Regions from separate parts of the Vibrio sp. 03_296 genome, predicted to be linked through region 1. Evidence: riboswitches for the same ligand, from Rfam matches in the RefSeq annotation. Region 1 holds a riboswitch; the other holds the start of a gene.

Region 1 (4,179 bases):
ATGAAGAGAGTTGAGGTCTAAATTTACTCATGATCCATTTTACAGCGATAGGAAAGACACCCAATAACGCAAATGAGGCTAATACTGTCGGTGAAAGTATCCCCGACAACGAGTTGATGTCGGCCAATTGTGTCCCCGCATTTAGGTAGACAGCCGTACCAGGTAGCATGCCTATCTGGCTAGTAAGATAGTAACGACCAATGGAAATTGGTGTTAAACCCATTAGCAAATTAATCAGGAAAAATGGGAAGACAGGGATCAAGCGTAATGAAAATAGATAAAAGGCGCCATCCTTTTCAACGCCTTGGTTGATCGCGCTAAGTTTGTCTCCAAAACGTGCCTGCACCCAATCTTTTAGCAGGTAGCGACTACTCAAAAATGCGATGGTTGCCCCAATGGTGCTGGCAAACGAGACAAGAAGTAGGCTATACCAAAAACCAAACAGAGCAGCGCCTAATAGCGTGACGACGGTAGCTCCAGGAACTGAAAAGGCGGTAAGACCAACGTAAATGACAAAATAGCTTATTGAAGCAAACAGAAATTTTTCTTCAATAAAACTGTTCAGGGCAAGTTGTTGTGCTTTAGCGTTGTCGAGTGTGAGGTATTGACTAAAATTAACCGCCAATAAAATAATGGTCGCGATAAGCAAGATTCCGAATACGAGTTTTTTGTTCATTCAATTTTTCTCCAGATAGCTTGGTTATCAGACCTGATTGAGACAGAAAATCTTTCAAACGATATAAAAAAACCACATCATTTTGATGTGGTTTTAATCTATAAGAAATAATAAACGTGCTTGCCTACAAAGACAATTTATTCACTAATTCGTCTCGACGTTGCTGAGGAATCACACTCCAGTGCGTACCATTGATGGCTCCCTCTAACGCCCAAAGCAGCTCTAAGCTCACGGCACCACTGTGGGTGTTTTTAATCGCTTCGTACGCACGAACCGCGCCTTGAGACTCCAACTGCTCGACTGTTTCAATTCCCGCCTTTTTAAGCATTCGTTCGGTGGCTAAACGCAGGTTAGGTAGGTCTTTTAATCGTTCAGGTTTTGCTGTTGCTTGCAGTTGTTTATCATTATTAGCACTGGCCAATGCACGTTTGGCTAAAGCGAGTAGTGCATTTTGGTCTTGCCATAGCGCGTCTGAAATCGCGTAGTACTTAGTGACAACAGGAAACCCACGCTTAGTATAAACGTATGGTTTGAGCCCTTGCTTTTCAAAAAGTAATGTTGATTTTTGATCTGCGCGAATATGAAGCTGGTCTTTCACCACAAGTGCGAACATGGTCTCATCTGCAAAAAGGCCGAATCCGCCAAACATTGAGCGAGATTTTATCGCACCAAGTTGCTCAAAAAGCTTCATTGAATCTTTGAGTATCGGTTTATCCATGATGTGTTATCTCGGTGTAATTACTATTACGCCACCAAATCAGGTCCGAGAGATTAGCAAACCAATGCAAATACAATGTCATTAATGGGTAAACTTGTTGTTATGCATTTTTGCCATCGGTAACCCCGCTACCTACCAAAAAACGTCTGGTTTAGGCCGGAGGCTTTGCGTCCCACTTTTTCAAATGGTTTGCCCTGTGCGTGACACTAGAAGGATACGATTTCTATTGGAGTAACATCACATTTTCAAATAAAAAATGTGACATTGGTTCAGATAATAGTTGCAGTTAAGTGAATGAATGCTCGTTTTTAAGAACTTAACAGAATTTGACTTAACAAATCACTTACTAAGAATGAAAAAAAAAGCATCCAGATTTGGATGCTTTAGAATATTAGTCTTAACTAATTGATTTTTTTAACGGTATCACGAACCACTAACTCGGGATGCATTTCAAACACGCGTTTGTCATGCTCTTTGTCCTTAATACGTTCGAGAAGGATCTCAAATGCATTTTTACCAACACGGCGTTTTGGCTGGTGGATGGTTGTTAGCGGTGGTGAGAAGTATTCCGCCAACTCAATATTATCGTAGCCGATCACAGAGATGTCTTCAGGAATGCGAAGGCCTGACTGTTGAAGGCGGCTCATCAAACCCAGTGCCATGGTGTCGTTGAAGCAGAAGACCGCCGTTGGGCGATCTTGCCACGACGCGATCTTGTCAGCAGCCATCACAGCCGTATCACATTCAAAGTTTCCTTCAAGGATCCACTCGTTGTTAACGGCAATATTAGCTTCCTTCATCGCGCGTTTAAAGCCTTGGATGCGCTCTTGGCACGCGGCTTTTTCAAAGTGACCACTTAAACACGCAATTTTTGTATGACCATTTTCAATCAAGTACTTAGTGGCCAAGTAGCCACCTTCCTCTGAGTTATCGATAATTTTATCGGCTTGTGAGCTGATTGGACCCCAGTCCATAATCACTTTAGGAATATCTGCATGCTTATCAAGCATTTCGCGTAGTTCTTCAGTGAGGTCTGAACACATCACCAAAATGCCATCTACGCGTTTTTCCGCAAGCATACGAATGTAATCACGTTGCTTCTCGTAGATACCGCCCGTATTACAAAGAATTAGCGTATAACCTTGGCGGTAACAGTAGCTTTCTACGCCATCAATCACTTCAGAAAAGAACAAATTGGTAGATTGAGTGACCAGCATACCAATAGTACGAGTGGTGTTGCACTTTAGGCTACGCGCTACTGCGCTAGGCGCGTAGTTGAGCTCGTCAACCGCTTTCATGACTTTTTCTTGAGTGGCTTCTGCAACAAAACGCGTTTTGTTGATTACGTGCGACACTGTGGTCGTGGATACTCCAGCGAGACGCGCGACATCTTTAATTGTGGCCATAGGTATTGTCCTGTCTAAGGTTGCATTTTGAATCTACGATTCTTTGTTGCAACACAGTTTGCTACCTTTCTCCGAATTCGCTTTGTAAGGAAGACACACTAGAAAAGCAGCAGCTTAGCTTTAAATAAACACAAAAACCGCTGTATTTCAGCGGTTTGCATTAAAATCATATTTTATCGATTGCGGTCTCAATTTTAGACTGAGACGGCAAGAGTGGCAACCTACTCAAACAGCGAAATGTGTATCCGTGTTCACACTTTAGTGGTTAAAGTGTAACCGAGTGTTTGCTCTATTGATAAGGGCGTAATTATTATCCAACTAAATAGTCGCTGTCCAGCATACAAAACGCAACAAGTAGTTTTATTGCGCTGTTATAGAAGCCAAACTCATCATATTGTGCTGCTCGTTGAGAGAAGGTAGGTAACCAAGAGAGCAACATTTCTTGAATAAATGTGTTTTGCTCGATGAAAGCATCTTCCATGTGGCGATCTTGTTCAAACTCATTTGAGCGAATGATGAGGTTGCCAAGAAAGTCGAGCATGATCGCTAAGTGATCGGCCGGTTCATTTAGTTGTTGATTGACCTGCACACCATGTTTTTTTAGCCAAGCATCCATTTTTTGTGCCGGCTCGCCATTGAGTAGGCCATCTTTTGTAAGGTAAATTGATGCGTATGGCAGCGCGCCATGTTTTGCGGTTTTCAAAAATAGGTCACAAAAATCTGCCGCTAATTCCAATTGCGCATCTTGACGGTCAACAAGACGATTGAGTGCGTCGACAAAGGCGTTAACGGATGGTCGCAGAGCATCGTTTTCAGCCAATCCCGTTAAAAACGCTCTAATTTCCATGCTTTGATATTTATCGAGTTCTTCCTGAGTCAGTTCTTTGGCAAATAAGCTGGAAAGCCACCAATATATTTCCGCACGTTTTTCATTAAAGGCTTTTATCTCTTGCATCATTTATCGCTCCTAAATCAATCTCCTATAAGTGTAACCAAAAAAAATGAATAACAATAACGCCTATTGTTAAGAAAAATATAAATATATTTGAGCTTGTTAATGGTCTGATATTAAGCTTGTTTTGAATCAATAAAAATCAAGATACTTGCATTTCAAACGAAGTATGACTAGAAATGTTACTAGTTATGAATAGAATGTCTGCCCGTGTAGACAGAAATGACATGAAGTGGTGTAAATGAGCTATCACGTATTAGTCGTAGAAGATGATGTAGTGACTCGCAGTAAACTTGCGGGTTATTTTCAAAAAGAAGGTTACACAGTAAGTGAAGCGGAAAGTGGTGCCGAGATGCGTCATATTTTGCAAAATAGCTGCGTTGATTTGGTGATGTTAGACATTAACTTACCAGGTGAAGACGGCTTG
Region 2 (4,179 bases), on a different contig from region 1:
TGCATCAGGCCAATGTTCGTCATATTGGTATAACGAATAGCAATGGAATAAAAAATAAGGGGCGCGATGGTGACCGGTCCGCTACCCAAATATAATAATAGCGTTGAAAGATCGGAGGAAAGGGAAACCGCGTCGCCTTGCGCGTATTTCATCGCCATATAAATAGTGGCCACAGGAACAAGTAGTAATGCTTCAAAAAATAATGTCGTGCTCCAATCGTAGGCTATTTTCTTTTTACAAAAACCGTAGAGGGTAAAAAACACCCCCATAGTTAATGCAACGTACGGAATTTCACCGTAATGGACAATTTGATACCCCAGCCCTAAAGCGGCAAAAAAGATCGCCAGTTTTTTTCCCGGTGAGAGCGTTTCTTTGAGCACCAACACGCCAAGTGCCACCATCATTAACGGGCTAATGAAAAAACCTAGACTAGCATCAATCACGCGATCATTGGTCAGCGCCCAAGTGAAGGTGGACCATGAGATGCACATCAGCAACGCGGCGATCAAGGTATAAAGTAGCGATCGCTTATCGTGCCAAACTCGACGAAATTCAGGGAACTTGCCTGTAATGAAGTACACGAGCACCAAGCCAACTGGAACAGAAGCAATGATGCGCATAGCCAACAGCTCATCCATTTGAGCAGACGGCATCAAACGGTAATAGATTGGTGTCAGGCCCCAAATAAGAAAGGAGATGGCCGCCATGATATTGCCATAGCTGGTGGTTTTCATAAGTGCTCGATGACATAGTAAAGACGTGGCAATTCTAACTCTACACTCCATTTTTCGCTATGATATTTTGCAAATACATAGAATCACAAAATATCTCCCCTTACATAGATCGCTTATATTAAACACAGCGTTTGATTGGTTTAATTAATATATCCACACCTATAAATAACGCTTCTAAATCATCTGTTTATTTCATCACTCTTTTTCGAGAAATTAATTCCAAATCCAATCAATTAATTCGCCTCTTCGTTATTCTCATCCTAAATTATGCCTGACATCACACATAGGCAAACCTTCTGAAAAGATGGGACGCAAAGCTTCCGGTCTGTCGGTATTTTTTACCATACCCAAGATAGCGGGGCCGCCGCTCTCACTAGAGAGTGTTCTCACCAAGCACGTCAGTGCGCTCTTTACGAGCCATTCATCGCCTTGGGAATAACATGCGTATGCTGTGGTTGAACATTGGCAATATAGCCAAATAAAGTCAGCAATCAAAAAGAGTATGTTATGAAAAAACAACCGCAAAAAACCTTACTGGCCATTGCTCTATCCGTCGTAAGCGGAACCGCAATGAGCCATGGTTATGTTTCTGCAGTGGAAAATGGTGTCGCTGAAGCTCGTGTGACACTGTGTAAGTTCGCTGCGTCAACTGGGGAGAAAAACACCAACTGTGGCGCGATTCAATATGAACCGCAAAGCGTTGAAGGGCCAGATGGCTTCCCTGCGTCTGGTCCGCGCGATGGTAAAATTGCCAGCGCCGAGAGCGCGTTAGCCAACGCACTTGATGAGCAAACCGCAGACCGTTGGGTAAAACGCCCGATTCAAGCTGGCGCGCAAAACTTTGAGTGGACCTTTACCGCCAATCACGTGACCAAAGATTGGAAATATTACATCACCAAACCAGATTGGAATCCAAACCAACCACTTGCTCGCGCCTCATTCGATCTCACCCCTTTCTGCGTCGTGGACGGTGGCATGGTTCAACCGCCGAAACGCGTTAGCCACACATGTAATGTACCTGAACGCGAAGGTTACCAAGTGATTTTGGCGGTTTGGGATGTGGGTGACACCGCTGCCTCTTTTTACAATGTTATTGATGTCAAATTCGATGGCGATGGCCCTGCTCTGCCAGATTGGCAACAAGGTGGCCAGATCATTCCAACCATGAATCTCAATGTTGGTGACACCGTCTTTACACGCGTATTTGATCTCGCGGGTGAGAATCCGGCCTACACGACAGAACTGGCGATCGACAGCGACGCGTTGACAGTAGCAAACAATTGGTCACACGCTCTCGCGGTGAAAATTAACCAAACCCAAAGCGAGATCGCAGCAGGTCAGCTCAACGAACAAAATCAATTCGTTCCGGTTTATGGTACTAACCCAATTTTCCTTAAGTCTGGCAGCAACCTGCAGCGTGTCGAGATCGGCTATAAAATTGAAACCCCTGCACCTGAGTACGACGTCACCCTATCGGGTTTGGCCTCTGAGTATCAAATTGGCGATGCGCCTGTAACGCTTGATTTAGGCTTACAAGCAACTGGCGATATTACGACGGAACTGACCATCTATAACCACCACAAAGAGCCGCTTGCTTTTGAAACGGTTGCAATGACTGATGGTGAGAACAAAGCGGTCACCATGACATTGAGTAAATCCGAAGCAGGTCACCATATGCTGGTGACGAAAGTCCTAGATAAAGACGGTACACTGCAAAAACAGCAAACGTCTGACTTCATGCTGACGGAAACGCAAACACCACCGCCAAGTAACGATTACGATTTTGTCTTCCCAGATGGCTTGAGCTCGTACACGGCGGGCACCAAAGTGCTCGCTAGTGACGGTGCCATTTACCAATGTAAGCCATTCCCATACTCAGGTTATTGTGTTCAATGGACACCAACCGCAACTCAATACCAGCCGGGTACAGGCTCACACTGGCAAATGGCGTGGGACAAACTGTAAACCTATCCCCTATATGTGATTTATCACATGCATAACGACCAAAGCGATGCCAATTGGCATCGCTTTTTTTATCTCGCGTTAATCTGTTCTTTTCCGCCCTAAGTGGCATTCAAATTGGCCACAAACAGCTCAATGCTTCGCCGCTGTGTGTTGGGGTTAAGGAACACCGCTTTTTCGCCGGGTAGAAAAAGGCAATGCCCTGCTTCGTTGTAATCGGTTCTGGCAATCGAATCGACCCAATTGGTTTTCAAATAACGACCTTTTCTCGCTAAGAAGTTATTGCGATGGTAGGTCGCGCTGCTAACGATACTTTCCATATACGCCTTTTGCCTGATAAGCCGTCGCTCTCGGTAAAACAGTGCTTGCGCACTCTCTTCCATCTCTGGCGGATAGAGACGAAAAGTGACACAAGGGCCTTGATTACTGCCAGAGACCACTTTGCAATTGCGTAATTTAGAGAGTAAACAGCGCAGATAATTGGCATTCTGCAAGCCGTGTGCGATCAGCATTTGATACCCTTCAATGCCAATGCTCTCTAACGCAGAATAAGCGGAAAATACCCCCACCGCACTGCGAGAACATTCGATGGTGGATTGAAGATGCGTTTGATTACGTTGTTGCGCTTCAAAATAGGAGAAATAGTCTGCATCGTGTTTTAACGCCTGCATATCTTGACGATCTTTCACCAAAATCAAACTGGAGGTGTAAGGTACATAGCCCCATTTCTGAAAATCAATGGTGATGGAATCGGCGTAGCGCAAGCCCTTGACTAAGGCATTGGTGACCTCTAATCCTTCTAAGGTTGCGGTATTGATCGCCAATTCATTCCGCTCAAAAGCATATTCTTTAAAAAAGAGCAGTGTCCAACCGGCGGCAGCGTCAACATGAATGTGTGGTCGGTAGTTCAAACCATACTGGCGACATAAGCGCTCTCGCAACAAGTAAACGGCAGCCACGTCGTCTATCGCAAAAGTATCGGTGGTGCCAAAGGTCAACAAAATCGTCGGGACGGTGATTTCATGGCGAATGCAATACTCAAATTGCTTTGCCAGATCATTGAGGTCAATTTGGTTGTTTTCATTGACCTTGGTGCGAAGCAGTTGTTTGCTCATATCCACACCAAGTAGTGAAAGATTGGTGACGTTGGAGTAGTGCCCCGCTTGGGAATTGATAAACGCCAGTTTCTTATCCCCAATACCCGTTGTGGCTGAATCAGGGAAACACTTGCGTAACCCAAGTAAATAACCGTAGAGGTTGCAAAACGTCCCGCCTTGCGTGAAAAGCCCCGTGGCTTTTTGGTCATCGTATCCTACTAGGTTTGCGATTTGCCGCACCACGACACTTTCTAGTTCGGTGGCTCGCCCAGCGTACTCGCTGTAAACCAAATTGGGATTTGCGATGGTGGCCAACAGCGCACCATGAATGGCAGGATCGCTCGGTGTTGAAATGACGTTTTCCACTGCGCTTGGATCATCCCAGT

The links. A riboswitch is a leader RNA that binds a small molecule or an ion and turns the genes downstream of it on or off. The one in region 1 is predicted to bind cyclic di-GMP.
Region 2: another riboswitch for cyclic di-GMP. It lies ahead of gbpA (N-acetylglucosamine-binding protein GbpA); the one in region 1 lies ahead of CIK04_RS21615 (TfoX/Sxy family DNA transformation protein).

Annotation. Positions count from the first base shown of each region.
Region 1 is NZ_NPKW01000157.1:28,722-32,900, forward strand. It holds gene CIK04_RS21610 (TVP38/TMEM64 family protein) at 1-676, opposite strand, end outside; gene CIK04_RS21615 (TfoX/Sxy family DNA transformation protein) at 801-1,394, opposite strand; cyclic di-GMP riboswitch class I at 1,510-1,598, opposite strand; gene purR (HTH-type transcriptional repressor PurR) at 1,796-2,800, opposite strand; gene torD (molecular chaperone TorD) at 3,111-3,758, opposite strand; gene torR (two-component system response regulator TorR) at 3,994-4,179, shown strand, end outside.
Region 2 is NZ_NPKW01000046.1:81,256-85,434, forward strand. It holds gene rarD (EamA family transporter RarD) at 1-734, opposite strand, end outside; cyclic di-GMP riboswitch class I at 1,011-1,103, shown strand; gene gbpA (N-acetylglucosamine-binding protein GbpA) at 1,242-2,699, shown strand; gene CIK04_RS04150 (pyridoxal-dependent decarboxylase) at 2,798-4,179, opposite strand, start outside.